3 regions of the Diaphorobacter oryzae DSM 22780 genome follow, and region 2 is predicted to be linked to each of the others. Evidence: predicted binding sites of a transcription regulator. Region 2 holds the regulator's gene; each other region holds the start of a gene.
The links. The regulator FNR, encoded in region 2, switches genes on or off when oxygen is low (the NO sensors DNR and NnrR bind a similar motif). The targets are predictions, from matches to a motif close to TTGATNNNNATCAA.

Region 1 (10,358 bases), on a different contig from region 2:
CGCCGTAGGGGCCTTCCAGCGCGTGCTGCCAGCCGCTGGGGTGGTTGGCGTCGGGGTGGATGTGGCCTTCCAGCACGATTTCGGCGCTGGCCGGCACCTGCAGCGGCACGCCCAGGGCGGGGGCGACTTCGGTGCGGGCGCCGCGCAGCAGGCCGGCGAACTGGTATTCCGACAGCGTGTCGGGCACGGGCGTGACGGCGCCCAGGAGGGTGGCCGGGTCGGCCCCGATGGCCACGGCCACCGGGTAGGGCTGGCCGGGGTGCAGGCGGCAGTGGTCGGCAAAGTCCAGCGCGCCGCCGCGGTGCGACAGCCAGCGCATGATGAGCTGGTTCTTGCCCAGCAGCTGCTGGCGGTAGATGCCCAGGTTCTGGCGCTTCTTCAGCGGCCCACGCGTGATGGTGAGGCCCCAGGTGACCAGCGGCGCCACGTCGCCGGGCCAGCAGTGCTGGATGGGCAGGCGGGTCAGGTCCACGTCGTCGCCCTCCCACACCGCCTGCTGGCAGGGCGGGCGGCGCACCTCTGCCGGGGCCATGCTCCACAGCGTCTTGAGCAGGTCGCGTTTGCCCCACAGGTCTTTCACGCCGCGCGGCGGCTCGGGCTCCTTGAGCTGCGCCAGCACTTCGCCAAAGGCGCGGATCTCGGGCAGCCCGGCCACGCCCAGCGCGCGCGCCACGCGGCCGGGCGTGCCAAACAGGTTGGCCAGCACTGGCATGGCGTGGCCCGTGGGGTTTTCAAACAGCAGCGCCGGGCCGCCGGCGCGCAGCACGCGGTCGGCCAGCGCGGTCATTTCCAGGTGGGGCGATACGGGCGCGGTGATGCGGCGCAGCTCGCCCGCGGCCTCCAGTTGGGCCATGAAGTCGCGCAGGTCGCGGTAATGCATATTTGAATGAAATTGGCCTCTGACGCTTTCTGGGTAAGCGTGAGTAGCTATCAAATCAGGAGTTTGGCGGCAGCCCCTGCCAGCGCGGGGCCAGCGCGTTCTCGATGCCCAGCAGGTCCAGCGCGCGCGCCACGCTGTGGTCCACGATCTCGCCCACGGTGGTGGGGCGCTGGTAGAACGCGGGCATGGGCGGGCAGACGATGGCGCCCATCTCGGTCACCGTGGCCATGTTGCGCAGGTGCACCAGGTGCAGCGGCGATTCGCGCACCATCAGCACCAGGCGGCGGCGTTCCTTCAGCGTCACGTCGGCCGCGCGGGTCAGCAGGTTGTCGGCCAGGCCGTGGGCCACGGCCGCCAGCGTGCGCATGGAGCAGGGCGCGATGACCATGCCCTGCGCGGCGAACGAGCCGCTGGCGATGCTGGCGCCCACGTTGTCCAGGTCGTGCACCACGTCGGCCAGGGCCTCGACGCTGGGGCGGTCCATGTCCAGTTCGTGCTGCAGGTTGCGCCAGCCGGCGCCCGAGACGACGAGGTGCGATTCGACATGCGGCATGTCCTGCAGCGCCTGCAGCAGGCGTGCGCCGTACACGGCGCCGCTGGCGCCGGAGATGCCGACGATGACGCGGCGCGCGGGCTCAGCCATGGGCGGCCTCTTGCGCGGCGGCGGGGCGCAGCGGCTGCGCGCGCAGGTCGGCCTCGATGCGCGCCAGCACCTCGGCTGCCTGGTCGGGGTCGAAGTCCTCATGGGCGCGCCTTTTCACGCCGTACTGGTGCAACTGGTAGTGCCGCGCGGGCGCGATGCCGTGGCGCGCCAGGCTGCTGTGCACGCACACCAGAGGGCAGCCGTCCAGCGCGATGATGGGGCGGCCCGAGTGGGCGAGCTGGACCAGCTTGGGCACGTCGCCGCCCACGCCGGCAATGCACGACATCTCGGCCACGCCATGGCGGTCCAGCCGCAGCGCCACATGGTTGGCCAGCTGCGCGGCGCTGGAGCAGCCCGAGCAGGAATACACCAGCGGCTGGTTGTCGGCGGGGGCGGGCTCGGTCATGGGCGGCCTCCGCGGAAGGGCGGCAGGGGCAGCGGCGGCAGCTGGCGCGCAAGGTGGGCCAGGTGCGGCGCCCGGCGCGCCAGCACGGCGCGCGGCGACCAGTGGGCCGGGTCGAGCACGGGCAGCTCGATGGCGTCCAGCGCGTTCTTCACCACCAGGCCCAGCTCGGTGTCGCCCTCCATCACCAGGCGGCGGTTGAAGAACAGGGTGTCCGGGTCCTGGCGGCGCTGGGCCAGCAGCACGAAGTCCTGCGCGTTGGCGCTGATGGCCAGGTCGGGCTGGGCCTGAGGCGCGCTGGGCGTGAAGCGTTGGCCGGTCCAGGCGAAGTCGAAGGCCAGGCGCGCGTCGCGCACGCGGATGGACAGGCGCTTGCCCTTCAGCAGCGCCTTCACATCGTCGGGCAGGTGGCGTGCCAGCGCCAGGTTGATGGCCGTGACCAGCAGCACCGAGCCCGGGTAGGCGGGCAGGCGCGCGAGCACGGCGCCCACGGGGCGCGGCAGGGTGAAGGGGGCGGGCGGGGTGGTGGTCATGGGGGCTCCCAATCAGGCGTGCGCGGGTTCAATCAGGTCAAGGCCGGGCTGGCCGTGCCAGTAGCCGTTGCAGGGCGCGGCGGGCATCAGCGGGAGCAGGCGCTCCAGCGCCGTGGGGTCGGGCTGCGCGGCGTGGCGTGCGGCGTCAAAGGCGGCGATGACCTCGGCCATGTGCTGCGACTGCGGCGACAGGCGCAGCAGGTCCACGCCCAGGGCGCGCAGCGCCGGCAGGTCCTGCAGCAGGTTGTGCACGCGCGCCGACTGGGTCTGGATGCCGTTGAGCACCAGAAAGCCCTCGGCCTCGCGCGTTTGCAGCAACTGCCCGTCGGGGTGCTCGATGCAGGCGAAGCCGCAGTCGTCCTTGGGCCGGTTGTAGTGCCGCGCGGTGAAGCAGCGCGCCGAGAACGCCAGCGGCATGCGGCCGTAGGCGAAGACTTCGGTTTCCAGCCCCGCAGGCCGCTGCTGCTGCAGCGCGGCGAGGTCGGTTTGGCGCATTTCCAGCGGCATGACCCAGCGGCACGCACCCAGCCCGGCCATCCAGGCCAGGGCGTCGGGGTTGAACAGGTTGAGCTGCGGGCCGGCCACGAACGGGCGCTGGCCCGCCAGGTTGTGCACGGCACCCATGTCGTTGGCTTCGACGAGGAATTCCTCATCGCGCACGATCTTGTGCATGGCGGCCACGTCGGCGGTGGATTCGAGCAGCGTCATGGTGGACAGCACGGGCTGCTTGCCCGCGTCCCGCAGCATGCGCGCGATGTCGATCCAGTCGCTCTGGCGCAGCTCGCGCCGGCGCGAGCACACGGCCTCGCCGAGGTAGACCACGTCCACGGGCGTTTCGGCCATGACCTGGTAGAAGGAAAAAACGGTGTCGCGCGGCCAGTAATACTGCAGCGGACCGAGGGCGAGTTTCATGGTGTTCACTTCCAGGGGCGGTGGTAGGCGCCCAGCGTGTGCTGCTGGCCCTCGGCCACCTGGTCCAGGCTGGCCATCCAGGCGGTCTTGGGCGCGTACAGGTGGCCTTGCGCCATGCAGTGGTCGATGGCCTCGCGCCATACCTGCGTGACCTGCGCCACGTAGGCGGGGCTGCGCTGGCGGCCTTCGATCTTGAAGGCGCGCACGCCCATCTTCACGAGCTGGGGCAGCAGCTCCAGGGTGTTGAGGCTGGTGGGCTCCTCCAGCGCGTAGTAGTTGCTCTCGTCGCCCACGTCGAAGCGGCCCTTGCACAGCGTGGGGTAGCCGGCGTTCTCGCCGCTGCCGTAGCGGTCGATAAGCACGCCGTTCAGGCGCGATTCCAGGCCCTTGGGCGTCTCCTGCCAGCGCACGAACTTGGCCGGCGAGCACACGCCGTGCGTGTTGGGCGATTCGCCCGTGGCGTAGGAAGACAGCGCGCAGCGCCCCTCGACCATCACGCACAGGCTGCCAAAGCCGAACACCTCGATCTCCACCGGCGTGCGCTGCACCACCTGCTTGACCTGCTCCAGCGACAGCACGCGCGGCAGCACCGCGCGCTGGATGCCGAACTGCTGGTGGTACAGGTTGATGGCGTCGTGGTTGGTGGCCGAGCCCTGCACCGACAGGTGCAGGCGCAGTTGCGGGAGACGTTCGGCGGCGTAGCGCATCAGGCCGGGGTCGGCCAGGATGACGGCGTCGATGCCCCAGGCGGCCGCCTTGTCCAGCGCGGCGCGCCAGGGCCCGGGGTTGCTGGCCTGCGGGTAGGTGTTGAGCGCCAGCAGCACCTTGCGGCCGCGCTGGTGCGCGTAGGCGATGCCATTCTGGATGGCGGCTTCGTCGAAGTTCAGGCCCGCGAAGTTGCGCGCGTTGGTGGCGTCGCGCAGGCCCAGGTAGACGCAGTCGGCGCCGCCGTCAATGGCGGCCTTGAGTGCGGGCAGGCTGCCCGCGGGGCAGACCAGTTCAGGGGGCGTGGTGGCTGTGGCAGATGGCGGAGGGCTGGCTGGGTCGATCACGGGAACGCTCTTTCGGCTGGCTGGCGTGCGAGCTGCCGGGCGGTACGTTCCGGTAAGGGTACGCGCCCTGGCGTCACACAGGCTGCGTACCTTAGGGTTTGGAAAAGACCCTGGCGCTGATCTTTGTCAACGGCGCACGGTTAATCCTGAATGAATGACTCGGGATTGATCGGGCCGGGGCCAGATGGACCAACGGCCCGCGTTGCGGGCCGTTGTTGTGTGTGCATCAGCTGAAGAAGCTCTTGAGCCGGTCCGTCCAGCTTTCGGTGGAGGGCGAGTGCTTGGCGCCGCCCTTCTTGAGCGACTCGTCCAGCTCCTTGAGCAGCTTGCGCTGGTGCTCGGTGAGCTTGACGGGCGTTTCCACCACGATGTGGCAGTACAGGTCGCCCGGGTAGCTGGCGCGCACGCCCTTGATGCCCTTGCCGCGCAGGCGGAACTGCTTGCCGGCCTGGGTGCCTTCGGGAATGTCGATGGCGGCCTTGCCCTGCAGGGTGGGCACCTCGATCTCGCCGCCCAGCGCGGCGGTGATGAAGCTCACGGGCACTTCGCAGTGCAGGTCGTCGCCGTCACGCTCGAAGATGTCGTGCTTCTTGATGCGGATCTCGATGTACAGGTCGCCTGGCGGGCCGCCGTTGGTGCCTGGCTCGCCGTTGCCGGTGGAGCGGATGCGCATGCCGTCGTCGATGCCGGCGGGGATCTTCACCTCCAGCGTCTTTTGCTTCTTGACGCGGCCCTGGCCGTGGCAGCTCATGCACGGCTCGGGAATGATCTTGCCCGTGCCGCGGCAATGCGGGCAGGTTTGCTGGACGCTGAAGAAGCCCTGGCGCATCTGCACCGCGCCGCTGCCCTGGCAGGTGCCGCAGGTCTTGGCGCTGGTGCCGGGCTTGGCGCCGCTGCCGTGGCAGGTGTCGCAGCTCTCCCAGGTCGGGATGCGGATCTGGGCTTCCTTGCCCTTGGCGGCCTCTTCCAGCGTGACGTCCATGGCGTACGACAGGTCGTTGCCACGGTAGACCTGGCGGCTGCCGCGCCCGCGCCCGCCGCCGCCGCCGTTGCCGAACATGTCGCCGAAGATGTCGCCGAAGGCCTCGGCGAAGCCGCCGAAGCCCTCGGGGCCGCCGCCCATGCCGCCGCGCATGTTTGGGTCCACGCCGGCGTGGCCGTACTGGTCGTAGGCGGCACGCTTTTGCGCGTCGGAGAGGATCTCGTAGGCTTCCTTGATCTCCTTGAACTTTTCCTCGGCGGGCTTGGCCGCGTCACCCTGGTTGCGGTCAGGGTGGTACTTCATCGCGAGCTTGCGATAGGCTTTCTTGAGCTCGTCGTCCGAGGCGTTCTTGGGAACGCCAAGGACCTCGTAAAAATCTCTTTTGGACATGGGGACTCTTCAGGCCGGTTGGAGCAGGAACGCCGCGCGAACCCCGGTGTGGCGGGGCCCGGCGCGGCGGCAGGGCAGTCGGGGCGCTTGCGCGATCAGCCCTTCTTGACTTCCTTGACTTCGGCGTCCACGACGTTGTCGTCCTGCGCCGCCGCGCCGGCGGATGCAGCGGCGCCAGCCTGGGCGGCAGCGGCTTCCGCGCCCTGGGCGGCTTGGCTGTCGGCGTACATCTTCTCGCCGAGCTTCTGGCTGGCGGCCATCAGCGCGGTGGTCTTCTCGTCGATGGCGTTCTTGTCCTCGCCCTTGAGGGCGGCTTCCAGGTCCTTCACGGCGGCTTCGATCGTTTCCTTTTCGCCGGCGTCCAGCTTGTCGCCGTGCTCGGACAGGCTCTTGGTCACGGTGTGCACGGCGGCCTCACCCTGGTTGCGGGCCTGCACCAGCTCCAGCTTCTTCTTGTCGTCGGCGGCGTTGAGCTCGGCGTCCTTCACCATCTTCTGGATCTCGTCCTCGGACAGGCCCGAGTTCGCCTTGATGGTGATCTTGTTTTCCTTGCCCGTGCCCTTGTCCTTGGCGCCCACGTGCAGGATGCCGTTGGCGTCGATGTCGAAGCTCACCTCGATCTGCGGCGTGCCGCGCGATGCGGGCGGGATGCCCTCCAGGTTGAACTCGCCCAGCAGCTTGTTGGCGCTGGCGATTTCGCGCTCGCCCTGGAACACCTTGATGGTCACGGCGGGCTGGTTGTCCTCGGCCGTCGAGAAGGTCTGGGCGAACTTCGTCGGGATCGTGGTGTTCTTGGTGATCATCTTGGTCATCACGCCGCCCAGGGTTTCGATGCCCAGGGAGAGCGGGGTGACGTCCAGCAGCAGCACGTCCTTGCGGTCGCCCGACAGCACCTGGCCTTGGATGGCGGCGCCGACGGCCACGGCCTCGTCGGGGTTCACGTCCTTGCGCGGTTCCTTGCCGAAGAACTCCTTCACCTTTTCCTGCACCTTGGGCATGCGGGTCTGGCCGCCGACCAGGATCACGTCATGGATGTCGGACACGGAAACGCCGGCGTCCTTGATGGCCGTGCGGCAGGGCGCGATGGTGCGCTCGACCAGGTCTTCCACCAGGGCTTCCAGCTTGGCGCGGGTCAGCTTGATGTTCAGGTGCTTCGGGCCCGAGGCGTCGGCCGTGATGTAGGGCAGGTTGATGTCGGTCGCGGCGGACGAGGACAGCTCGATCTTGGCCTTCTCGGCGGCTTCCTTCAGGCGCTGCAGGGCCAGAACGTCGTTCTTGAGATTGACGCCCGATTCTTTCTTGAACTCGTCAATGATGTAGTCGATCACGCGCTGGTCGAAGTCTTCGCCGCCCAGGAAGGTGTCGCCGTTGGTCGAGAGCACCTCGAACTGCTTTTCGCCATCGACGTCGGCGATCTCGATGATGGACACGTCGAACGTGCCGCCGCCCAGGTCATAGACGGCGATCTTGCGGTCGCCCTTTTCCTGCTTGTCCAGGCCGAAGGCCAGGGCCGCGGCCGTGGGCTCGTTGATGATGCGCTTGACTTCCAGGCCGGCAATGCGGCCGGCGTCCTTGGTGGCCTGGCGCTGTGCGTCGTTGAAGTAGGCGGGCACCGTGATGACGGCTTCCGTGACCGGCTCGCCCAGGTAGTCCTCGGCGGTCTTCTTCATCTTGCGCAGCACTTCGGCGCTGATCTGCGGGGGGGCCAGCTTGCTGCCGCGCACTTCCACCCAGGCGTCGCCGTTGTCGGCCTTGGTGATGGTGAAGGGCATCAGGTCGATGTCCTTCTGCACTTCCTTTTCCTCGAACTTGCGGCCGATCAGGCGCTTGGCGGCGTAGATGGTGTTCTTGGGGTTGGTGACGGCCTGGCGCTTGGCGGAGGCGCCGACGAGGATCTCGCCGTCGTCCTGGTAGGCAATGATCGAAGGCGTGGTGCGTGCGCCCTCGCTGTTTTCGATCACGCGCGTGGTGTTGCCTTCCATGATGGACACGCAGCTGTTGGTGGTGCCCAGGTCAATGCCGATGATCTTTCCCATGTTTTTCTCCGTGATGTCTGAAATGTCTGGATAGCCAGTAACTGTGGATAACTTGCCCGTCTTCAAGCGGGGGCGGAATTTATTACTTGGGGGCGGCCACGGTGACCAGGGCCGGGCGCAGCACGCGGTCGGCGATCAGGTAGCCCTTTTGCAGCACGGAGACGACGGTGTTGGCCTCCTGCTCGGCGGGCACCATGCTGATGGCCTGGTGCTGGTGCGGGTCGAACTTCGTTCCCGCGGCGGGGTTCACGACCACCACCTTGTTGCGCTCCAGGGCCGACAGCAGCTGGCGCAGCGTGGCGTCCGAGCCTTCGCGCAGCTGCTCGGCCGTTGCGTTCTCGATGGACAGGGCGGCGTCCAGGCTGTCGCACACGGGCAGCAGGCTCTCGGCAAAGCTCTCGATGCCGAATTTGCGCGCCTTGGATACTTCTTCATCGGCGCGGCGACGGGCGTTCTCGGCCTCGGCCTTGGCGCGCAGGAACTGGTCGGCCAGGTCGGTGCTCTTGGCCTTGAGTTCGGCCAGCTCGCCCTGCAGGCGGGCCAGTTCGTCGGCGGCATTGGCGGCCATCGCGGCTTCGATCTCTTCGGGGGCGGGGTTCTGGATGTCGGACATGTCGGCTACGGTTGAAATTTGGAATGGGTACGCGCGGCACTTGGGTGCAGGTTCGGGGATTTCAAGCAAAAAAGCCGCATCCGTCGCCATTTGCTGGCTTTGGCATGGGTGGGCTGCCGAAGCGCGCAGACTGCAGTGTACAAGCTGCGCGAGCGAGGCTATAATTTCGCGCTTTGCCTTGCCACACTGCTACACGACGCGGCGGGTGGTGTCATCCAAAAGGAGTTTGCATGCGTCACTACGAAATCATTTTGTTGATCCATCCGGATCAGAGCGAGCAGGTTCCGGCCATGCTGGAGCGCTACAAGGGCATGATCACCGCCGGCGGTGGCCAAGTGCACCGCGTGGAAGACTGGGGCCGCCGTCAACTGGCGTACCTGATCAACAAGCTGGCCAAGGCCCACTACCTGTGCCTGAACATCGAAGCCGACCAGGCTGTGATGGCTGAACTGGAGCACGCCTTCAAGTTCAACGACGCCGTGCTGCGCCACCTGACGGTGCAAAAGAAGAAGGCCGAGACCGGCGCTTCCTCGATGATGAAGACCGTCGAGCGCGAAGAAGCCCGCAAGGCCAGCCAGGCCGAGTTCGCCGCTGCGAACGAGCGCTGATCGCCCAGCCTGATTGCCAGGAGATGTGAACAACCAATGCACCCTGACGGCCTGTATCGCCGAGGCACAGCCCCTGCGTTACACGCCCGCCGGCCTGCCAGCGCTGGATTTGCGGCTTGAGCATGAGTCGCTGCAGCAAGAGGCAGGCGCACAGCGGCAGGTCAGGGCCAGCGTCAAGGCGGTGGCTTTTGGTGCGCTCGCAGAGCGGCTGGCCCGGCAGGCCATGGGAAGCCTCTGGATCTTCCAGGGGTTTCTGGCCACGGGGCGCGGCGGCAAGGGTTTGGTGTTCCATATCCAGGATATTCGTCAACAAGATTAATTCTCAAGAGGCTTGATAAATGGCCACGTTCAAGAAATTCAACAAAGACAAGCGCCCGAAGCGCAACACCCAGTCGCTGCTGTTCAAGCGCAAGCGCTTCTGCCGCTTCACGGTCGCCGGCGTCGAAGAAATCGACTACAAGGATGTCGATACCCTGCGCGATTTCATCGCTGAGAACGGCAAGATCATCCCCGCGCGCCTGACCGGCACGCGCGCCATCTACCAGCGCCAGCTCAACACAGCCATCAAGCGCGCCCGCTTCCTGGCCATGTTGCCCTACAGCGACCAGCACAAGATCTAAGGAGCACGATTCCCATGCAAGTCATCCTGCTCGACAAGGTCGTGAACCTCGGCAACCTCGGCGAAATCGTCCGGGTCAAGGACGGTTACGCCCGCAATTTCCTGATCCCCACCGGCCGTGCACGCCGCGCCACCGAAGCCGCCAAGGCCGAGTTCGAAGCCAAGCGCGCCGAACTCGAAAAGGCTGCCGCCGAAAAGCTGGCTGCTGCCCAGGCACAAGGTGAGAAGCTGGCCGGTACCACGTTCAAGCTGACGCAGAAGGCCGGCGTTGACGGCCGCCTGTTCGGCTCCGTGACCAACCACGACATCGCCGAAGAGCTGAACAAGCAAGGCTACGGAGTGGTCAAGTCGCAGATCCGTCTGCCCAACGGTCCCATCAAGACCGTGAGCGACAACACCGTCGTGGTGGCTCTGCACACCGACGTGGCCGTCGAAGTGACCGTGTCCGTCTACGGCGAAACTGCCTGATCGCCACGCGATCTGGCTCACGCCGCACAAAAGCCGCCTTCGGGCGGCTTTTGTTTTTTGCCTCTCAGGCCGGTTGTGCACGGCTCGCCCACGGCCTGTGCACTCCTTATCCACAGAGTTGTGCAGTGACGGGCGTGCCCGTGAACGCTAGTATTGCCCGCCCCTTTTCCCGAAAGTCGCCGACCCATGTCCGCCGTTTTGCCTGTTCCCGATGACGGC
Region 2 (10,358 bases):
GCGTGGAGACCCAGACCGGGGGAATGGACGAGACTTCGGGCACGGCGGGCTCGGCCGCCACCTGGGCCACGCCGTCCACGTAGCGGTAAAAGCCTTCGCCCGACTTGCGTCCCAGCAGGCCGCCGGCCAGCCGCTGCGCCGTGATGACGCTGGGGCGAAAGCGCGGCTCGTCGTAGTGCTGGCGGTAGATGGACTCCATCACCGGGTGCGATACATCCAGCCCCGTCAGGTCCAGCAGCTCGAATGGTCCGAGCTTGAAGCCCACCTGGTCGCGCAGGATGCGGTCCACGGTGGCGAAGTCCGCCACGCCCTCGCTCACGATGCGCAGGGCCTCCGTGCCGTAGCCGCGGCCCGCGTGGTTGACGATGAAGCCCGGCGTGTCCTGCGCCAGCACGGGCGTGTGCCCCATGGCGCGCGCATAGTCGGCCAGGCGGGCGCAGACGCCGGCATCGGTGCGCAGGCCGGCCACGACCTCCACCACCTTCATCAGCGGGACGGGGTTGAAGAAATGGAAGCCCGCGACGCGCTGCGGGTGCTGCAGCGCCGCCGCCACGGCCGTGATCGACAGCGACGAGGTGTTGCTGGCCAGCACGGCCTCGGGCGAGACGATGGCCTCGAGCGCGCGCAGCAGTTCCTGCTTGGCGTCGAGCCGCTCGACGATGGCCTCCACCACCAGCTGGCATGGCGCGAAGTCGTGCAGCGAGGTGACGGGCACGAGCCTGTCCAGCCATGCGGGAACCTGGGCCGCCTCGACGCGTCCCTTGTCCGCCAGGCGCTGCCACTGTTGATGGATATGGGTGCGCGCCGCGTCGGCTGCGCCGGCGTGGGCGTCGAAGAGGTACACCGTGCTGCCGGCCTGGGCCGCGATCTGCGCGATGCCGCGGCCCATGGCGCCCGTGCCGACGACGCCGATTGAAGTGAAAACCGTGTTCATGGCGCGATTATCCAATGGCTCCAACGGCTCCCGTACGCGCCTGGGCGCGCACGGGTTCGATGGCGACGGCACGCCGGCCCATGACCGGTGAAAGCCGTGCGGCCGGGTGGACTCGCCGGGCTTCTCAGGCTATCACTGAAGCCTCAGACGCGAGCCGACGCACATCAACCGCATCACATCTTCAGCGGCCCGGGCGAGCCAGGGGCGGGAACGCGCCATGGATTCCTCCAGGGTGCAGGGGCCATGCACGATGCTCGCGAAGGCGTCAATGCCATGTTCGAGGTTGGCCGTGGCACCCTGGCCCAGGGTGCCCGCCAACGCCACGACCGGCAATCCCAGCAGCTTCGCGCGCCGGGCCACTTCGGTGGGTACCTTGCCGAAGGGTGTTTGCTCATCCAGGCTGCCTTCCGCCGTGATGACCAGGTCTGCCTTCTTCATCAAGGCATCGATATCCAGGTAGCGCATGACGATGTCAAAGCGCGGGTGCAACGTGCCTCCCAGCAACGCGGCAAAGGCCGCGCCCAGCCCTCCTGAGGCACCGGAGCCCGGTGCAGAACCAACGTCGATGCCGGTGCAGCGCTGGATGCAGGCGGCATAGTTTTCCAGCGCCGCATCCAGCAGCAGAACCTGCTCTGGCGTCGCCCCTTTCTGGGGGCCGAACACCCGTGCCACACCGCGCGCACCCAGCAGCACGTTGTGCCAGTTGACGGCCGCGTCCAGCTGCACATGGGCCAGGCGCGGGTCGAGATGCGTGAGATCAATGCGAGCGAGCCGTGCCAGTTCAGCGCCACCCTGGCCAATCTCGCTGCCGCTCGCATCGAGCAGGCGCGCGCCCAGGGCCTGGGCCATGCCGGCACCACCGTCGTTGATGCCTGAGTCGCCACAGCCCAGAAGAATGCGTTCAGCCCCTGCGTCGAGCGCTGCGCGGATCAGCTCGCCTACCCCAAAGCTGGTGGTCAGCATTGGATTGCGGCGATCACGGGGCACCAGCCGCAGGCCTGCGGCCGCAGCCATTTCAATCACGGCGGTCCGGCGTGCAGCGCCCCCCAGAAAACCAAAGAAGGCCTGCATCGTCTCGCCGACCGGGCCCGTCACGGCAAGTGACTGCAACTGGCCATGGGTCGCGCCGACGAGTGCTTCGGTGAAGCCTTCGCCACCATCGGCCATGGGTGCCTGAAGCACGATGGCATCCGGCATGACGCGGTGAACGCCGGCGGTGATGTGCTCTGCGACATCGCGCGCGCTGAGACTTTCCTTGAACCCCGAGGGGGCAACCAGTACCGTCAGGGGCGTCTTGTGCTGCGGGCGAGCGGGCGAATGGAACAGGCTCTGGGTGATCTTCTTGCGCATGTGTGGACTCCTTGATTTCAGGTCCGGCAATCGCCGGTGCATGCAAGGAAAACGGTGGGCGCCATGCTTTATTCCCGCCCGATACACATCCATACATATGCCCATCAAAGCCCCAGCCCCTGGGCAGGCCAGACGACGACCGCAAACAGCATCAGCAGCGCAATCATGCAAGGCGCCAGCACGGCAGCGAGCTTGAGCAGGTCCGATGGCGCGCAACCCATCCCGTCCGTCTTGGCGAACAGGGCGACGGGTTTGGCACTCACAACCAGGGTTTGGCAAAAACCGCTGCCTTGCACGCATACGAAGATGAGCAACGCGGCATCTGCATTGCCGGCAGCAGCCAGCGGGAGCGCGATCACCGGGATGACCACCACAGCCCGGGCCGTACGCGAGGTGATCACCAGATGCGACAGCACGGACAGCGTGGCCGCAGCTCCCACTATCCATATGCTTGAGGCTTCGGCCAGCGGCAGGGCTTGCAGTGCCGACTGGGCGATCGCCTGCGCGGCCCCTGTGTCGAGCAGCGCCTGTCCCATCATGGTGGTGGCCGCCAGGAACAGCAGGAGATTCCATTCCAGCTTCTTCAGGGTCTGTGCAAAACCCATGCCGGTGAGCGGCCGGCACGTGGCGGCCAGCGCTGCGCACAGCGCGACAAACGCGGCATCGAGGCCCAGCCAGGAGCCCCCCATCCAGGCCGCAATGCTGAGCGCGCAAATGGCGAGGATATTGCGTTGCTCTGCGCTGAGTGGCTCGCGTTCCTGGCTCGGCAAATGCAACCCTTCCCTGCGTTCAGACCGGGTCAGGAACAGGCACAGGATGAGTTCCGTGGCGATGGCGCAGGTGGCCATGGAAAAAGGCAGTCCCCACCAGGCCCAGCGCAAAAAGTCGATGCGTTCGCCCCCGCTCCGCTCGATGAAATCGACGGCCACCAGATGCGCTCCAGCGCCGAGCAGGGAGGCTCCAGCCGACAGCAGGATCATCGTAGGAAACAACAATGCCAGTGCCCGCGTGACGCGTGGCTGGGCGATAGACTGCGAAAGAGCCAAGAACACCGGAAGCAGCAAGGCGGCCCGGGCCGAGGTGGAGGGGATGACGAAGGCCGTCGCCATGATCACCCAGCACAGCCGCCTGCACAGCCCCGAGGCCGTTGCTGCACCGGCAACCAACCGCAGCGCGCCCCGCTGCGCCAAACCGCTTCCTTGGAGCACGGCGGACAGGACAAAGGCCCCCAGCAACAGCCAGATGAGCTCGTTGCCCAGACTCTCGTACAGGGTATCCGCCGGCACGATGGAAGCGCCAACCAGGGCGAGGCAGCAGAGTATGGCGACGGGGGTCTCATCCCAGCGCAGAACGCTCCATGCCAACAGCGCGAATGCGAAGACCAGCAGGGCGGCTCGGGCCTCTGCGGAGATGTCTGGCATCCCCCATTGCAGCCTGAGGAATGCGCTCAGCATCAGCAATGCGACGAGCAGAAAACGAGCCACGACGCCCGCCTTGGCGACGGAGGTGCGTGTGGACAGCGTGGGGTGTGTGGAGCAATGAGTCATGCCCCGAATACGCACTACGTCACGGTTTATTCCATCCGCGTACCCAACTCAAGCGCCGCCGACTCAAGCGCCACACAGGCGCTGCATCTGGAGCAGTCCATGGCCGTATACGGAGTCGTGCCCCGGCTCTCCGAGGTCAGCCGCCTGCCCCAGCACCATGCGCCGCACGCTCGCGGGCGTTTGCCCCTTCCGGGTCAACAGGCTGGCAATGGCTGCGCTCACATGCGGTGCCGCAAACGATGTACCACTGCGGACTTCGCTGGTGCCGTCTGCATCGGCGGTGGCCAGTCCCACTCCTGGGGCGGCCAGGTCGACATGCGCTCCCCGCCCTGCACGGTGATAGACATGGCGTTCGCTGTTCACCGCAGTCACCGCGATCACGCCCTTGTACGCGGATGGATACTGCGGCGCTGCCTGCGGCCCCCGGTTGCCCACGGCCGCGACGGTCATGATCTGGCGTCCATGTACGCGATCCAAGGCGTTCTCCAGCAACTGGTTGGCAGCGCCGGCAAAGCTCATGTTGATCACCTTGACTCGCCGGGCAGCCAGCGCATCCAGCGCCGCCACAAGATCCCAGGCATCCATGCGTTCATCCCCCAGCTTGCCGCGATGGAACGCGTCCACCGCCAGCAGTCGCGCGCGCGGCAGCAGTCCTTGCAGCTCCCGCGTTTGCCCCACCAGCAAGCTGGCGACGGCGGTTCCGTGCTCCGGACTGGAGGCGCGCTGAGCGTCATCCCGCCCTGGTAGACCAAGAAGCTCGATGCTTGCACCGCGAAGTGAGGCGTGAGCTGGATCGACACGTGTATCAATCAGACCAATCGCCGGCGCCTGAGCGCACCGCCCCATGCGTTGGGGCCAACGCACCAGTTGATGGGCCACGGGTCCTGACGCATCCGTGCTGCTGCGGTAGTAATGGTTGTGGTCGACAAGCAGCTTGCTGTCTAGCGCCCTGACCTCGGATGTCGCATCGCCCATCAGGGCATGCAGGGGCACGCGAAGGAGCGTGACTGAGCGCCCCAGCAGGGCATTGTGACGTTGACCGAGCAACACATAGCCGCGCTGCTGTAGCGCCGCGAGTTGAGGCGAAGTCAGGCCGGCCACCACGATTTCACGAAATGCCTGGTCCATCTGATGCGGCGCCAGGGCATCTCCCCCACCGCCGTCTGTACCACCGGTGGCACCGCCGCCGTCGCCGCCATCACCGTCGTCGGCAAGCACTGCAACGCCCTGCGAGAAACCACCGGGCATCCAGGACAGCAAGGGCGCCAGCATCAGTCCCAGGCATAGACAAGTGCGACAAGCGAAGCGTGCAAAAAGCATGGTGTGGCAGCAGGATTTTCAGGGGGGCAGATAGACTCCGCCACCAACGTTGGACGAGCCCGTTTATTCCCACGGAATAAATTGCCAGCGCGCGCGTCTACACATCCATCTGGCAGCGCCATGCCGCAAGGATCTGGCAACAAGAACAGGAAAAAAGGGCCGCAATCATGCAACACAACCTGGGGGCGGCATTGGTGGATGCCTTGCCCCGACTAAGGCGATATGCACTCGCTTTAACACGCAATGGCGACATGGCCGACGATTTGGTGCAGAGCGCCTGTGAGCGCGCACTGGGGGCGGGTGGACCTGGTGACGTGGACACACCGCTGCTTGCCTGGCTATTCACCATCATCCGCAACCTGTGGCTCGACCGCCTGCGTCGGAAGCAGACGGAGGGAGTGCAGGCCGATATCGACGAGCATGCCGAGTCTTTGGCGGGTACAGGCGGCGAGGATCAGCGCGTGGATGCGCGACGCCGGCTCGAGCGAGTGCAGCACGCGCTGGACCGACTGTCCAGCGAGCAGCGCGAACTCATCCTGCTCGTTTGCGTGGAAGAGCTTTCCTACAAAGAGGCAGCGACCGTCACCGGTATACCCATGGGCACCGTGATGAGTCGTCTTGCGCGCGCACGGATCAAGCTCGCGGAACTGGCGGGATTGGCGCAGACAACGGCAGATGCCATCTAGACATCGTGAGAGGTCACACAGCTTATGACTGAAATACATTGGAGTGACGAGCAGCTCGTTGCCTATGCCGACGGCGAACTGCCAGCTGCCGAACAAGCAGCCTTGGAAGCGGCAATGGAGCGCGACATGGCGTTGGCCGAGCGCGTGGCATTGATGTTCGAGACCCGCGAGTTGAGCCGAGAGGTCTTTGACGCCCAGCTCAAGGACACGCCCGTGCCGGCGGCCCTTCTGGCCTCCGTCCAAGCCATGGTTGAGCAAGATCGCGCACAAAAAGAGCGTGACACGCCCGCTGCCAGCAGCGCACGCCGTGCACCGCAACGCACGCCCTGGTGGCGTCAACTGGCACAGCGGCTGTCGGACTATGCGTTGCCTGCCGGAGCATTTGCGTCGGTCGCTGCAGGCGTACTCGGCTTCATGTTGGGAACGGGTAGCCAAGCCCCGGTCGGCACGCTTGCGGCTGTCGGGGCCACGGTGCCGCCCTCACTGGCAGCGCTGCTGGGAACATTGCCTGCAGGGCAGTCATCGCCTCAGTCCCCTGCCGTGACTGTGGTGGGCAGCTATCGCGATGCTGCGGGCACTTTGTGCCGGGACTTTTCAGTGAGGCCCGATGACAAGGATCGGGTGGAGGCTGTGGCCTGCCTCATGGGCGATGGTCAATGGCGTTTGCGCTTTGCCGCCTTGGCCGATGATGGCGCCAATGGGTTCACGCCGGCCTCGACAGACTCCGCCGTCGAGAGCTACCTGAAAAGCATCGGTGCGGAGGAGCCCCTGGATCCGGCCCGGGAGCGGGAGGCCTTGGCATCAGCCAGCCAACGCGTTCCCTAGAAAAGAGATCTGCATCCAGGCTGGATGGAATAAATCATGAAGTCGCGCGTCAACGACACAGACCCGGCACTCGCCACCGCGAGCCGGGCCTGCAATCTGTCGCCAGTGATGACCGCTCCATGCCCCATCGATCCTCACCATCCAGCCTCATTTGTCCTAAACGCCGTACCGCGAACATCGCCGTCGCGATCGTTGCCATCCTGGCAATGACCGGCTGTGCGAGCGCTCCTCAAAAAGCGGTTCTATATCCACAAGGCCGTAGCCAGGCAGCCCAGGAACGCGCCAACCATGCGCTGCAGGCGTGTGAACGCCGAGCTCAAAACGACGTGGGTCGCAATGACCGCAATCTCGCCCAAGGCAAGACTGGCCGAACGGGTAAAGCCATCCTGACGGAAGGCGCTGCAGAAGCGGCCGAGGCCGCCACTTCCGGCTTGATCAAGAACTCTGGCGACCTGTTGCGAGGAACGCTTGCCGGCGGCGTCGGAGGTTTGGTCGGCGCAGCAGTCAAAGTGGGCGCCGGCTGGAACAAAGCCGATCGCGTGTACGAGCGCTATGTTGAACAATGCATGAAAGACCGGGGGCACATTGTGCTGGGGTGGCGCTGAGGTTTTTCCTCGCTAGATGCATGCCCCATCGGTTTCTGCACTTGCTACCGCCGGTCTGAGTCGCCTTTGTCCCGGTGCTTTTGTGAATCTCCGGCAAGATGCCGTAGGACTTTGGTGCGTGGCATCAGGCTCATGGGGGCAGAAGTGGACGGCTTGAGGCCTTAAAAAAGCCCACCGGCGGTGGGCTTGGCAGGCTGGAAAATGGCCTCAGCGTCCCTGTGCCTTCATCTGGTCGCAAGCCTGCTTTTGCTGTGGCTTGCTCATGCTGGCCCAGCGTGTCTTAAATTCACCGGAAAATTGGGCGTAGCTGCGGTCGTATTCCGCGGGGGAGGCCTGCATATCCTTGATGGCGGCGGCACGTTGGTTCGCCCGCGCGGTCTCCACGTCCTTTGCACTCATGTGACCGCAAGACTGGGCCAGTCCGTTCATGCTGGCCGCGAGCCGCACCACCCCCGCCAGCAGCGCTTTGTCGGGGTTATCTTCGTCATTTGCGTAGGCCATCCCGGCCGTCAATGCCAGGGCTACAGCCAGAGCTGTCTTCATTCCTCTCAGTCCTTTCCCTCTTGTTGACCCGCTTTAACGGCGAGCGGGCACAAGAGGATGGTAAGCGCGTGTACTTGTCGCAGCGTGCAACAAGTTGCAACGCGGACTGTGAGGATTCTCTGGCGCAGTCTAGTGGCAGGCCTGCTGGCTGTTCACGATGCGCTTGAGGGCGTCGGTGTCCACGATGCGCACATGGCGCTGTTTGACCTCGACGATTCCTTCCTCCACGAACTTGGAGAAGGTGCGGCTCACGGTCTCGAGCTTGAGACCCAGGTAGCTGCCGATTTCCTCGCGTGTCATGCGCAGCACCAGTTCGGACTGAGAAAATCCACGAGCATGCAGTCGCTGCACCAGATTCAGCAGGAAGGCGGCCAGGCGCTCTTCGGCACGCATGCTGCCCAGCAAAAGCATGACGCCATGCTCGCGGACGATTTCGCGGCTCATGATCTTGTGGACATGGTGCTGCAGTGCCGTGACCTCACGCGATAGTTCTTCGATACGGTCGAACGGCATGACGCAGACCTCGGCATCCTCCAGCGCCACGGCATCGCAGGTATGCCGGTCGCTCACGATGCCGTCGAGGCCGATGATCTCGCCGGCCATTTGGAAACCGGTGACCTGATCGCGGCCGTCTTCTGTTGCAACACAGGTCTTGAAAAAACCGGTGCGGATCGCAAACAGGGAGGCAAAGGGCTCGCCGTTGCGAAACAACGTGCCGCCCCGTTTGACCTTGCGGCGCACGGCCACGATCTCATCGATGCGTTTCAATTGCTGGTCATCCAATCCCAAGGGCATGCACAGTTCGCGCAGATTGCAGTTGGAGCAAGCAACTTTGATGGATTGCAGGTTGGTGTGCATGGGGACCCTGTTCATGTCGCGAGCTTACCTCTGAAAGCCATTGAGGCAGGAATATCGCAGGCCGTTGAAAGACTTTGAGCCAAGGTCAAATTGTCGCTATGCGGACCTTGTGAGCGCTTGATCAATGTCAAGGACGCTGGAGTGACTCTACGGCACAGTGCATGGCAAATGCAAGGAACCCCCGCCATGACAGTCATTACAACTGAGCTTTTGCGGCGCTTTGACGTCTCTGGGCCACGCTACACCTCCTACCCGACGGCAGACCGTTTCGTGGAGGCGTTTGGCGAGAGGGAGTACATCCTGGCGCTTCAACAACGCCGTGTGGGCTCGGTGGCGAAGGCGATGCCGCTTTCGCTGTATGTTCACATCCCGTTTTGCGAATCCCTATGTTACTACTGTGCCTGCAACAAGATCATCACCAAGCACCCGGAGAGGGCTGAGGCCTATCTGCGCTATCTGAGCCGCGAGATTGATCTGCACACAGCCCATTGCGGCGTGGGACAGCATGTCAGCCAGCTGCACTTTGGCGGGGGGACGCCCACCTTCCTGTCGGACGATGGCCTGCGTGAGCTGATGGGCATGCTAAAGCGCAGTTTCGTGCTGGTTCCGGGAGGAGAGTATTCGATCGAGGTGGATCCTCGGACCGTGGATGAACAGCGGTTGGCCTTGCTGGCTGAACTGGGCTTCAACCGATTGAGCTTTGGTGTGCAGGATTTCGATCCCGAGGTGCAGAAGGCGGTCCACCGCGTGCAGCCTGCGGAGCAGGTTTTCGCCCTCGTGGAGAGTGCGCGCAAGCTGGGTTTTGAGTCGGTGAATGTGGACCTGATCTACGGATTGCCGCGCCAGACGCCGGAGTCTTTTGACCGTACGCTGGAGCAGGTGACCCAACTGCGGCCGGACCGTATTGCACTCTATGCCTATGCGCATCTGCCGGAGCGCTTCAAGTCGCAGCGGCGCATCGTATCGGCAGAGTTGCCCATGGCATCGGCCAAGGTGTCGATGCTGGCGCGCTCCATCGATGTGTTCATGAAGGCCGGGTACGTGTACGTGGGCATGGACCACTTCGCGCTGCCGGAGGATGCACTGGCCGTGGCCAAGCGCCAGGGCCGGCTGCACCGCAATTTCCAGGGGTACAGCACCCAGCCCGATTGCGATTTGATCGGGTTGGGCGTCTCGGCCATTGGTCGTGTGGGCGCCACATACAGCCAAAACGTCAAGACGCTCGACGAATACTACGATGCCATCAACCACGGGCATCTGCCGGTGGCGCGGGGGCTGGCGTTGACGCGGGACGACCTGGTGCGCCGCGCGGTCATCATGGCCTTGATGTGCCAGGGGGAGGTGTTGTTCGAGCCCTTGGAGCAATCCTGGCTGATTGATTTTCGCCGCTATTTCGAGACGGAGCTGCAGCAACTCGAGGAGATGGCAGGGCAGGGGCTTGTGAAAATCAACCCCGAGGGCATAGAGGTGACGCCCATGGGGTGGTATTTCGTGCGTGGCGTGGCGATGGTGTTCGACAAGTATTTGCAGGCCGACCGCAATCGAGCGCGTTTCTCGCGCATCATCTGACGCATGTTCCTGGCTCTGGTTTCGACGGCTTTCCTCATGGGTTTGATGGGGGGTGGGCACTGCCTTGCCATGTGTGCTGCCCCCTGTGGTGCGTTGACGGGACTGGGAGCGGCACCGGCCA
Region 3 (10,358 bases), 460 kb from region 2:
AAGAACGTCATGCCCGCGCTGTACCGCGGCCTGGCCATTGCGGGCGTGCTCTCGCTCGTCGCCTTCTGGTTCGTCACCGCCTGGGTGATTCCCGACAACGCCCTGGGCGGCACGGGGGCGCAGGCGCGCCTGTTCGGCGCCTGCGCCACGGGGCTGGTGCTCACGGCCGCGCTGGTGTGGATCACCGAGTTCTACACCGGCACCCAGTACTCGCCCGTGCGCCACATCGCCCAGGCCTCCACCACCGGCCACGGCACCAACATCATCGCCGGGCTGGGCGTATCCATGCGCTCCACGGCCTGGCCGGTGCTCTTCGTGTGCGCGGCCATCATCGTGTCGTACATGCTGGCCGGCCTGTACGGCGTGGCCGTGGCCGCCATGTCCATGCTCAGCATGGCGGGCATCGTGGTGGCGCTGGACGCCTACGGCCCCATCACCGACAACGCCGGCGGCATTGCCGAGATGGCCGAGCTGCCCAGCAGCGTGCGCGACATCACCGACCCGCTGGACGCCGTGGGCAACACCACCAAGGCCGTGACCAAGGGCTACGCCATCGGCTCGGCGGGCCTGGCGGCGCTGGTGCTGTTCGCCGACTACACGCACAAGCTGGAGAGCTACGGCATGGCGGTGCGCTTCGACCTGTCGGACCCCATGGTCATCGTCGGCCTGTTCATCGGCGGGCTGGTTCCCTACCTGTTCGGCGCCATGGCCATGGAGGCCGTGGGTCGCGCGGCCGGCAGCGTGGTGGTGGAGGTGCGCCGCCAGTTCCGCGACATTCCCGGCATCATGGACGGCACGGCCAAGCCCGAATACGGCCGCGCCGTGGACATGCTGACCAGCGCCGCCATCAAGGAGATGGTGATCCCCAGCCTGCTGCCCGTGGCCGTGCCCATCGTCGTGGGCCTGGCGCTCGGCCCGCAGGCGCTCGGCGGCCTGCTCATGGGCACCATCGTCACGGGCCTGTTCGTGGCCATCAGCATGTGCACCGGCGGCGGCGCCTGGGACAACGCCAAGAAGTACATCGAGGACGGCCACCACGGCGGCAAGGGCAGCGACGCGCACAAGGCCGCCGTGACCGGCGACACCGTGGGCGACCCCTACAAGGACACGGCCGGCCCGGCGGTGAACCCGCTCATCAAGATCATCAACATCGTGGCGCTGCTCATCGTGCCGCTGGTGGTGAAGTTCCACGCGGGCTGAACAGAAAGCTATCAAAAAGAGAGCTGCCAGCGCTTTACCACTGGGCGCCAGAGGCCAGTTTGGCTTCAGCCCAGCGCGCCGCGCGCGCCTGCCGCACAATCAGGGCATGCAGCTCCACTACATTGCCAATGCGGGCGTGGCCTCGACCTCCGGGCGCACCATCGCCGTCATCGACCCCTCCGACGGCCAGCCCTACGACGAGATCCAGCGCGGCACGCCCGAGGACATCGACGCCGCCGTGCGCGCCGCGCAGCAGTGCTACGAAAGCGTGTGGCGCAAGCTGGCACCGGCCGAGCGCGGCCGCCTGCTGATGCGCCTGTCCCACAAGATCACCGAGCATGCCGAAGAGCTGGCCGCCATCGAGCAGCGCGACTGCGGCAAGCCCACCAGCCAGGCCCGCGCCGACGCCCATGCGCTGGCGCGCTACTTCGAGTTCTACGCCGGCGCCTGCGACAAGCTGCACGGCGAGACCATCCCCTACCCCGACGGCTTCAGCGTGCTCACCTGGCGCGAGCCCCATGGCGTGACCGGCCACATCGTGCCGTGGAACTACCCCATGCAGATCTTCGGCCGCTGCGTGGGCGGCGCGCTGGCCGCCGGCAACGTGTGCGTGGTCAAGCCGGCCGAGGACGCCTGCCTGTCCCTGCTGCGCGTGGCCCAGCTCGCGGCCGAGGTGGGCTTCCCGGCCGGCGCCCTGAACATCGTGACCGGCTACGGGCATGAGGTGGGCGACGCGCTGGCGCGCCACCCGGGCATCCAGCACATCAGCTTCACCGGCAGCCCCACGGTGGGCACGCTGATCCAGCAGGCCGCCGCCGAGCGCCACTGCCCCGTGACCCTGGAGCTGGGCGGCAAGAGCCCGCAGATCGTCTTTGCCGACGCCGACCTGGACGCTGCCGTGCCCATGATCGTCAACGGCATCGTGCAGAACGCCGGCCAGACCTGCTCGGCCGGCTCGCGCGTGCTGATCGACTCGCTGATCTACGAGCCCCTGCTTGAACGCCTGGGCAAGGCCTTCGAGGCGCTGCGCGTGGGCCCCGCGGCCATGGACCTGAACCTGGGCCCGCTGATCCGCCAGAGCCAGCAGCAGCGCGTGTGGGACTTTCTGTCCGACGCGCAGGTCGCCGGCATTCCCCTGGTGGCCCAGGGCACGGTGGTGGACGAGGCGCCCGACACCGGCTTCTACCAGGCCCCCACCCTGCTGCGTGACGTGCCGGCGCAGCACCGCCTGGCGCAGGAAGAGATCTTCGGCCCCGTGCTGGCCGCCATGGCCTTCCATGACGAAGACCACGCGGTGGAACTGGCCAACGGCACGCCCTTCGGGCTGGTGGCCGGCGTGTGGACGCGCGACGGCGCGCGCCAGTTCCGCATGGCGCGGCGCATCGCCAGCGGCCAGGTGTTCATCAACAACTACGGTGCGGCCGGCGGGGTGGAGCTGCCCTTCGGCGGCGTGAAGTCCAGCGGCCACGGGCGCGAGAAGGGCTTCGAGGCGCTCTACGGCTTCACCACGCTCAAGACCGTGGCCATCCGCCACGGTTGATCTTCGTGGCGGGCCGTGGCACCGCGGTGCCGGCCCGCCCCGGTTTGTCCCGCCTTTTTTGTTTCCCGCGTTTTTCCCATGCCCCTGTCGCCTCCCGTTCCCCGCACCGCCCAGCATGTCCGCCGCGTCACCTACCAGGGTTTCGAACGCGAGGATGGCCTATGGGACATCGAGGGCGAGCTGCACGACAGCAAGACCCACGACCTGCCCTCGCTGCGCGACCCCGCCCGGGTGCGCCGCGCGGGCGAGCCCGTGCACCACCTGTGGCTGCGCGTGACGGTGGACCGCCATCTGGTCGTGCGCGCCATCGAGTCCGCCATGGACTCCCATCCCCTGGCCGGCTGCTCCGAGGCCCAGCGCGCCCTGCAGGCCATGGTGGGCTGCAGCATGGTGCGCGGCTGGCGCCAGGCCATCCAGACGCACCTGGGCGGCGTGGCCAGCTGCACCCACCTGCGCGAGCTGCTGTTCAACCTGGCCACGGCCACGTTCCAGACCATCCATGCCGCGTTCAAGAGCGAGGGCGACGAGCCGCCGCGCCACCTGGGTCAGTGCACGGGCTGGGACTTCAACGGCGATGGCGTGAAGGTGCATTACCCGCAGTTCCACGGCCGCGCGCCGCTGCCGGCCAAGACGGCGGCCTGAACGCGCGAAACACTCCCAAAACAATAGCGCCCAACGCTTGATGCACAAGCACCAGGTGCTGTTTTTGCATCCAACCTGCCCGTCAGGCCGCGGCCGCGGTGGCCGCCGCCTCGTACTTCACGACCATGCCGTCCATGATCTCCAGCATGCGCTCGCTGGCCATGGCCACGTTGCGCACGCCGCGCGGGTCGGGCGTGCGCACCAGGGCAGCCTCGTAGAACACCCACTGCGCCTCGCCCGCCTGCAGGTCGGCGCGGATAGCGCCGGTAGTTGCCGGCGCCTGGGCCAGCGCGGACAGCGTGCGGCGGAACTCCTCGACGTCCAGCCGGCGCTGCTCCTGCACCGTTGCATCGTCCAGGCCCGCCGCCACCAGGCAGTAGTTCTTGGCCAGCCGCTGCGACAGCATGCGCTGGCGCCCGGCCAGGTTTACCAGCCTGTCGCCCGCGGAGCTGGACTGCCGCTCCAGCGCCTCGGTCAGCAGATCCGCGGCCACCAGCACCTGGTTGGAATGCCGGGATACGTCCGCCAGCCCCTCGCGGCTGAGGGGGCGCGCCAGTGCGGCGTCGAAGGCGTCGAAGCTGCGGTGCAGCGGGGTGAGCAGCGCGGCCACCTCGGCGCCCCAGCCGCCGCGGTCCAGCTCCTCGAAACCCGCGGCCGCCAGCTTGCGTGACGTGCCCAGTGCCGCCTGCGCCCCCTTGGCCTCCACGTCGAGCAGCAGCAGCGCATAGGCCTTGGCCATGCGCTGCGACAGCGCGCGAAAACGCGCGGCGCGGTTGATGGCGGCGGCCAGCGGCGCCCGGGGCGCGGCCCAGGCGGGTCCGCCCAGGGCCAGCCCGCCGCCCACTGCGGCGCCAAGGGCCAGGAAGGCGCGCCGCCGTGCGGCGGTGGTCACAAGGGAATGGCTGGGCAGGGGCATGCGATGGTCTCCAATGGTTGTGCGAAATTCATGCGTGGCCGCGGTGCGCTGCACCCGGGTGCGTCAGGTGCGCGGGGTCAGCCCAGCACGTCCTGCAGGGCGACCTCGTACAGCGAGGTGAGGCTGTCCATGACCTCCAGCAGGCGTTCGCTGGTGGTGGCCACCGCCTCCAGGCCGCGCGCGTCGGGCTGGCGCTTGAGGGCCGCGTCGAAGAACAGCCACTGGGCCTGGCCCAGTTCCAGCGCCGAGCGGATGGCGGGGGTGGAGATGGGCGCCTTGGTCAGCTGCGCCAGGGCGCGCTGGAACTCGTCGGCGTCACCCGCCACCTGCTCGCGCACGGCGCGGCCGTCCAGGCCCGCGGCCGTGAGCGCGTAGTTCTTGGCCAGGCGCTGCGAGAGCATGCGCTGGCGCCCGGCGGTGTTCACCAGCCGCGCCGTGGGCGCCTGGGCCAGGCGCTCCAGGGCCTCGGTGGCGGTGTTGGCGGCCGCCATCATCTGGTCGGCCTGGGCCGACACGGCATGGAAGCCCTCCTTGGAGGGCGCCTGGGCGGTGAGCGCATCCAGGCGGTCCGCGTTGCGGCGCACGTCGCCCAGCAGGCGCGCCACCTCGGGCGGCCAGCTCTGGCGGTCCATGTCCTCGAACCCCGAGCGCACCTGGCGGCGCGTGTGCTCCAGCACCTCGCGGGCGCGCTCGGGCGCCACGTTCAGGTGCAGCTGGCCATAGGCCTTGGCCGCGCGCTGCGACAGCGCCCGAAAGCGCGCGGTGCGGTTGATGGCCGTGGCCAGGGCCATGCGCGCCTGGGCCGACAGCGGCAGCGCCGGCACCAGCAGCACGGTGGCCAGCGCGCGCACGGCGGTGCGGCGGCCCCGGCGGCAGGAGGCGGAGGAAGAAGGGGTGGGGTGGGGGCAAGGGTTGTGCATGCGTCCGATTCTCAAATTGCCCCCCTGCACCGCCACTGACCCTTGTCAAATGGCAGCGCTGTCCCGCCTGCGACAGCGGATTGACACACATCAATTTGCCCGCCTCTCGCCATACCCCTACGGCGTCCATGGGGCACAATTTGGCCATGGCTGAACGTGTCATTCCTCTCGTGGACCAGCGCAGCATGGCGCTGCTGCCCACCGTGCCCGCCGGCGCAGATGCCATGCCCGCCACCGGACTGCTGCAAGACATGTTCGGGCGGCCGCTGCGCGACCTGCGCATCAGCGTCACCGACCGCTGCAACTTCCGCTGCGGCTACTGCATGCCCAAGGAAGTGTTCGACAAGCACTACCGCTACCTGCCGCACAGCGACCTGCTGAGCTTCGAGGAGATCACGCGGCTGGCGCGCCTGTTCATGGCGCATGGCGTGCGCAAGATCCGCCTCACGGGCGGCGAGCCCCTGCTGCGCAAGGGCCTGGAGAACCTCGTCGCCCAGCTGGCCGAGCTGCGCACCCTGGACGGCCGCACGCCCGACCTCACGCTCACCACCAACGGCTCGCTGCTGGCGCGCAAGGCGCGCGCGCTCAAGGCCGCGGGCCTGCAGCGCGTCACCGTGAGCCTGGACAGCCTGCAGGATGCGGTGTTCCGCCGCATGAACGACGTGGACTTCCCCGTGGCCGAGGTGCTGGCCGGCATCGAGGCCGCACAGGCCGCGGGCCTGGCCCACATCAAGGTCAACATGGTGGTCAAGCGCGGCACGAACGACCACGAGATCCTGGCCATGGCGCGCCACTTCCGCGGCACGGGCATCACCCTGCGCTTCATTGAGTACATGGACGTGGGCGCCACCAACGGCTGGCGCATGGACGAGGTGCTGCCCTCGGCCGAGGTGATCGCACGCCTGCAGTCCGAGCTGCCGCTGGTGCCCCTGGCCGCCCAGTCCTCCGGCGAAACCGCCAAGCGCTGGGGCTACACGGGCGCCGACGGCCGCCACGACCCGTCGCTGGGCGAGGTGGGCGTGATCAGCAGCGTCACCCAGGCCTTCTGCGGCGACTGCAACCGCGCCCGCCTGTCCATGGAGGGGCGGCTGTACCTGTGCCTGTTCGCCTCGCAGGGCTGGGACCTGCGCAGCCTGCTGCGCGGCAACGCCAGCGATGCGCAGGTCAGCGCCGCCCTCGCCCACATCTGGCAGGGCCGCGGCGACCGCTATTCCGAACTGCGCGCCAGCCTGCCGCCCGACGCGGGCCAGGGCCAGCGGCGCGTGGAAATGAGCTACATCGGCGGCTGAGCGGGCCGGGGCGCCGCACCGGCGCCGCAGCCCCCCGCCGTCCTCGACACGCCCCATGATCGACACCCACGACATCACAGGCCTCCTTCTCGCCGGCGGGCGGGGCTCCCGCATGGGCGGGGTGGACAAGGGCCTGCAGCCCTTTCGCGGCCTGCCGCTGGCGCAGCACGCGCTGGCGCGGCTGCTGCCCCAGGTGGGCCATGTGGCGATCAACGCCAACCGCAACCTGCCGGCCTACGAGGCGTTCGGCCTGCCGGTCTGGCCCGACGGCCTGGCCGGCTACGCTGGTCCGCTGGCGGGCTTCCTCACGGGGCTGGAGCGCTGCACAACGCCCTGGCTGCTGACCGTGCCCTGCGACACGCCGCTGTTCCCGCCCGACCTGGCCGCGCGCCTGGCCCGGGCCGCCGAGCGCGAGGGCGCCGACATCGCCATCGCCTCCGCCCCCGAAGCCGACGAGAGTGGCGCCATGCAGGTGCGCCCCCAGCCCGTGTTCTGCCTGCTGCGCGCGTCGCTGCGCGAGAGCCTGGCCCGCTTCACGGGCGACGGCGGGCGCACGATCCACCGCTGGACCGCCCTGCACCCCTGCGCCGTCGAGCCCTTCGACCAGCCGGGTGACGACGGCCACGCCTTCTACAACGCCAACACCCTGGCCGAACTGCAGGCCCTGGAAGGGCTGCACGCCCGCCCTCCAGCCCGGCCCACGGCCCCTACCCCATGAAGACCATTGACCAGATCGCCGCCGAACTGCAGGGCTACGACCCGCAGTCCCTGCGCGCCGCCGACGTGAACGCCTTTCTGGAGCGCCTGGTGGCACCCGTCACCGAGACCGAGCAGGTCGGCATCTTCGACGCCCTGGGCCGCGTGCTGGCGCAGGACGTGGTGTCGCCCATCAGCGTGCCGCCGCACGACAACTCCGCCATGGACGGCTACGCCTTCGACGGCGCGCAGCTGCAAGCCGGCCAGCCGCTGCTGCTGCGCCCCGTGGGCCCCACGGCCTTCGCCGGCACGGCCTGGGCGGGCGACGTGGCCGCGGGCGAGTGCGTGAAGATCATGACCGGCGCCATCATGCCCGCCGGGCTGGACACCGTGGTGCCGCAGGAGTTCACCACCACCGAAGCCGACGGCACCCTGCGCATCGCCGCCGACGTGCTGCGCCGTGGCGACAACCGCCGGCTGCGGGGCGAGGACCTTCTGCAGGGCCGCGTGGCGCTACCAAAAGGAGAGCTTCTGACGCCCGCCGCCATGGGCCTGGTGGCCAGTCTGGGCCTGAAGACGGTGACCGTGTACCGCCGCCTGCGCGTGGCGTACTTCTCCACGGGCGACGAGATCCTGACGCTGGGCGAACCGCCGCGCGAGGGCGCGGTGTACGACAGCAACCGCTACACGGTGTTCGGCCTGCTCACGCGCCTGGGCGTGCAGGTGATCGACCTGGGCGTGGTGCGCGACGAGCCCGCGCTGCTGCTGGCGGCCTTCCGCCGTGCGGCCGCCGAGGCCGACGCCGTCATCACCAGCGGCGGCGTGAGCGTGGGCGAGGCCGACCACACGCGCAGCATGATGAAGCAACTGGGCGACGTGGCCTTCTGGCGCATCGCCATGCGCCCGGGCCGGCCCATGGCCGTGGGCCGCATCCGGCCAGAAATACAAGCCAAATCGGCACCTGACGCCCATCCATCAAGCGCGAATAGCTACCAAAATAATAGCAATGTAACCACATCGGGCGGCAGCGTGCTGTTCGGCCTGCCGGGCAACCCGGTGGCCGTGATGGTCACCTTCCTCGCCTTCGTGCGGCCCGCGCTGCTGCGCATGATGGGCAGCACGCGCGGCGCGCCGCCCCTGCTGCGCGCCACCAGCACCGAGGCCATGCGCAAGAAGGCCGGCCGCACCGAGTACCAGCGCGGTCTGGTCACCACGGCGGCGGACGGTTCGCTGCAGGTGCGCACCACCGGCAACCAGGGCTCGGGCGTGCTCAGCTCCATGGTGCAGGCCAATGGCCTCATCGTGCTGCACCACGGCCAGGGCCATGTGGCCCCGGGCGACCTGGTGGATGTGATGATGTTCGACGGCGCGATATAAGGCGCGCGCCCCACGCAAGGATCGCCATGCCCTTTGCCGCCACCCACCTGGCCACCCCGCCCACGCGCGAGGCCGTGGACCGGCTCCCGGGCGCCGCCGTGATTGAGTTCGGCACGCCCTGGTGCGGCCACTGCCAGCGCGCCCAGCCGCTCATCGCGCAGGCGCTGCAGGACCGCGCCGAGGTGCAGCACCTGAAGGTGGAAGACGGCCCCGGCCAGCGCCTGGGGCGCAGCTTCGGCGTGAAGCTCTGGCCCACGCTGGTCTTTCTGCGCGACGGCCAAGAGGCCGCGCGCCTGGTGCGCCCGCAGACGGCGCAGAGCATTCTGGAGGCCGTGCACAGCATCACGGCCGGCGCCTGAAGGCGCCCGCGCTCAGCGCCCCAGTGCCTGCTCCACGCCCTTGTTGGCCAGCGCGTCGGCGTGCTCGTTGCCCGGGTCGCCCGCATGGCCCTTGACCCAGTGCCACTCGATGCGGTGACCCGCCTGGTGCGCCAGTTCGTCCAGGCGCTGCCACAGCTCCACGTTCTTCACCGGCTGGCCGCTGGCCGTGCGCCAGCCCTTCTTCTTCCAGCCGTGGATCCACTCGGTGATGCCCTGGCGCACGTACTGGCTGTCCAGGTACAGCGCGACCTGGCAGGGGCGCTTGAGCGCCCCCAGCGCCTGGATCACGGCCATCAGTTCCATGCGGTTGTTGGTGGTTCCCAGCTCGCCGCCAAACAGTTCCTTTTCCAGCGTGCCCGAACGCAGCACCGCCCCCCAACCGCCGGGGCCCGGATTGCCCTTGCACGCACCGTCGGTATAGATCACCACCTGATTCAAAAAAAGCTCCCAAAAAACAAAAAGCCCGCCCTTCAGGGCGGGTTGTCGGCGCCGGCGCGCTGGCGCCGCGCCACCTGCACCTGCGCGGCAGCCGCCTGCGGCGCCTTGCGCCAGGACGGCTCCAGCAGGCGCATGCCCTGCACGCGCTTGACCGCGACGATCACATAGGCGGCCCCGAGTATCGGCCACCAGCGCGCCCCCAGGCCGTCCATCCAGTCATAGCGCTGCAGCCAGCGCTGGCTGGTCACCGCGGGCCGGTAGCAGCCAAAGCTCACGGACTCCAGCTCGAAGCCCAGCAGGCGCAGCCAGTCGCGCAGGCGGCCCGGCGCGAAGAACTCCCCCACGTCCGGCAGGTACGGCTGCCAGCCCGCGCCGCAGCGCTGGTACAGCCGCGCACGGCGCTGGCGCAGACCCCACAGGCTCCAGGGGTTCAGGCCGCTGATCACGGCGCGGCCTTCGGGCACCAGCACGCGCTGCACCTCGCGCAGCGCGGTGTGCGGGTCCACGCTCAGCTCCAGCGTGTGGGGCATGGCCACCAGATCCAGGCTGCCCTCGGCAAACGGCAGGGCCACGGACTCCGCCAGCAGTGCCGGCGCCACTGCGTCTGCCCCGGCAGGCACCCCGCCCTGCCTCAGCAGTTGCGCCTCGCCCTCGCCCACCGCCAGCCAGCGGTGCGGCATGCGGTTGCTGCGCAGGCCCGCCAAGCCCGGCATGCCGAGCTGCAGCGCGTGGTAGCCGAAGATGTCGGCCACCAGCTCGTCGTAACGCTCCTGCTCCCAGGCCATCAGGTAGCGGCCCGGTGGAGAGTCGAACCAACGGTGCAAACCTATAATTTCGCCGCTCATGACCTTGCTGCCATTGCCCGCCTTTACCGACAACTACATCTGGATGCTGCACGACGCGCACCATGCGGTCGTGGTGGACCCAGGCGATGCAGCGCCGGTGCTGCAGGCGCTGCGC

Region 1: the regulator FNR is predicted to act here: its motif matches at 4,540-4,553, upstream of ubiU (ubiquinone anaerobic biosynthesis protein UbiU).
Region 3: the regulator FNR is predicted to act here: its motif matches at 5,299-5,312, upstream of BP68_RS02515 (type IV pili methyl-accepting chemotaxis transducer N-terminal domain-containing protein).

Annotation. Positions count from the first base shown of each region.
Region 1 covers NZ_JCANUL010000012.1:90,298-100,655, reverse strand. The annotation lists gene ubiD (4-hydroxy-3-polyprenylbenzoate decarboxylase) at 1-880, opposite strand, end outside; gene BP68_RS16310 (UbiX family flavin prenyltransferase) at 936-1,523, opposite strand; gene BP68_RS16305 (putative zinc-binding protein) at 1,516-1,929, opposite strand; gene ubiT (ubiquinone anaerobic biosynthesis accessory factor UbiT) at 1,926-2,459, opposite strand; gene BP68_RS16295 (U32 family peptidase) at 2,472-3,371, opposite strand; gene ubiU (ubiquinone anaerobic biosynthesis protein UbiU) at 3,377-4,423, opposite strand; gene dnaJ (molecular chaperone DnaJ) at 4,650-5,795, opposite strand; gene dnaK (molecular chaperone DnaK) at 5,891-7,831, opposite strand; gene grpE (nucleotide exchange factor GrpE) at 7,914-8,444, opposite strand; gene rpsF (30S ribosomal protein S6) at 8,675-9,052, shown strand; gene priB (primosomal replication protein N) at 9,078-9,371, shown strand; gene rpsR (30S ribosomal protein S18) at 9,391-9,672, shown strand; gene rplI (50S ribosomal protein L9) at 9,687-10,139, shown strand; gene dnaB (replicative DNA helicase) at 10,326-10,358, shown strand, end outside.
Region 2 covers NZ_JCANUL010000001.1:90,504-100,861, forward strand. The annotation lists gene BP68_RS00460 (3-hydroxyacyl-CoA dehydrogenase) at 1-934, opposite strand, end outside; gene BP68_RS00465 (glycerate kinase family protein) at 1,067-2,284, opposite strand; gene BP68_RS00470 (SLC13 family permease) at 2,389-3,768, opposite strand; gene BP68_RS00475 (S8 family serine peptidase) at 3,895-5,103, opposite strand; gene BP68_RS00480 (RNA polymerase sigma factor) at 5,319-5,837, shown strand; gene BP68_RS00485 (RT0821/Lpp0805 family surface protein) at 5,862-6,662, shown strand; gene BP68_RS00490 (hypothetical protein) at 6,782-7,267, shown strand; gene BP68_RS00495 (hypothetical protein) at 7,475-7,810, opposite strand; gene fnr (fumarate/nitrate reduction transcriptional regulator Fnr) at 7,940-8,683, opposite strand; gene hemN (oxygen-independent coproporphyrinogen III oxidase) at 8,855-10,237, shown strand; gene BP68_RS00510 (sulfite exporter TauE/SafE family protein) at 10,241-10,358, shown strand, end outside.
Region 3 covers NZ_JCANUL010000001.1:546,825-557,182, forward strand. The annotation lists gene BP68_RS02495 (sodium-translocating pyrophosphatase) at 1-1,200, shown strand, start outside; gene BP68_RS02500 (aldehyde dehydrogenase family protein) at 1,307-2,740, shown strand; gene BP68_RS02505 (DUF2889 domain-containing protein) at 2,819-3,382, shown strand; gene BP68_RS02510 (type IV pili methyl-accepting chemotaxis transducer N-terminal domain-containing protein) at 3,465-4,298, opposite strand; gene BP68_RS02515 (type IV pili methyl-accepting chemotaxis transducer N-terminal domain-containing protein) at 4,376-5,218, opposite strand; gene moaA (GTP 3',8-cyclase MoaA) at 5,365-6,507, shown strand; gene mobA (molybdenum cofactor guanylyltransferase MobA) at 6,563-7,225, shown strand; gene moeA (molybdopterin molybdotransferase MoeA) at 7,222-8,580, shown strand; gene BP68_RS02535 (thioredoxin family protein) at 8,607-8,939, shown strand; gene rnhA (ribonuclease HI) at 8,952-9,398, opposite strand; gene BP68_RS02545 (class I SAM-dependent methyltransferase) at 9,431-10,243, opposite strand; gene gloB (hydroxyacylglutathione hydrolase) at 10,242-10,358, shown strand, end outside.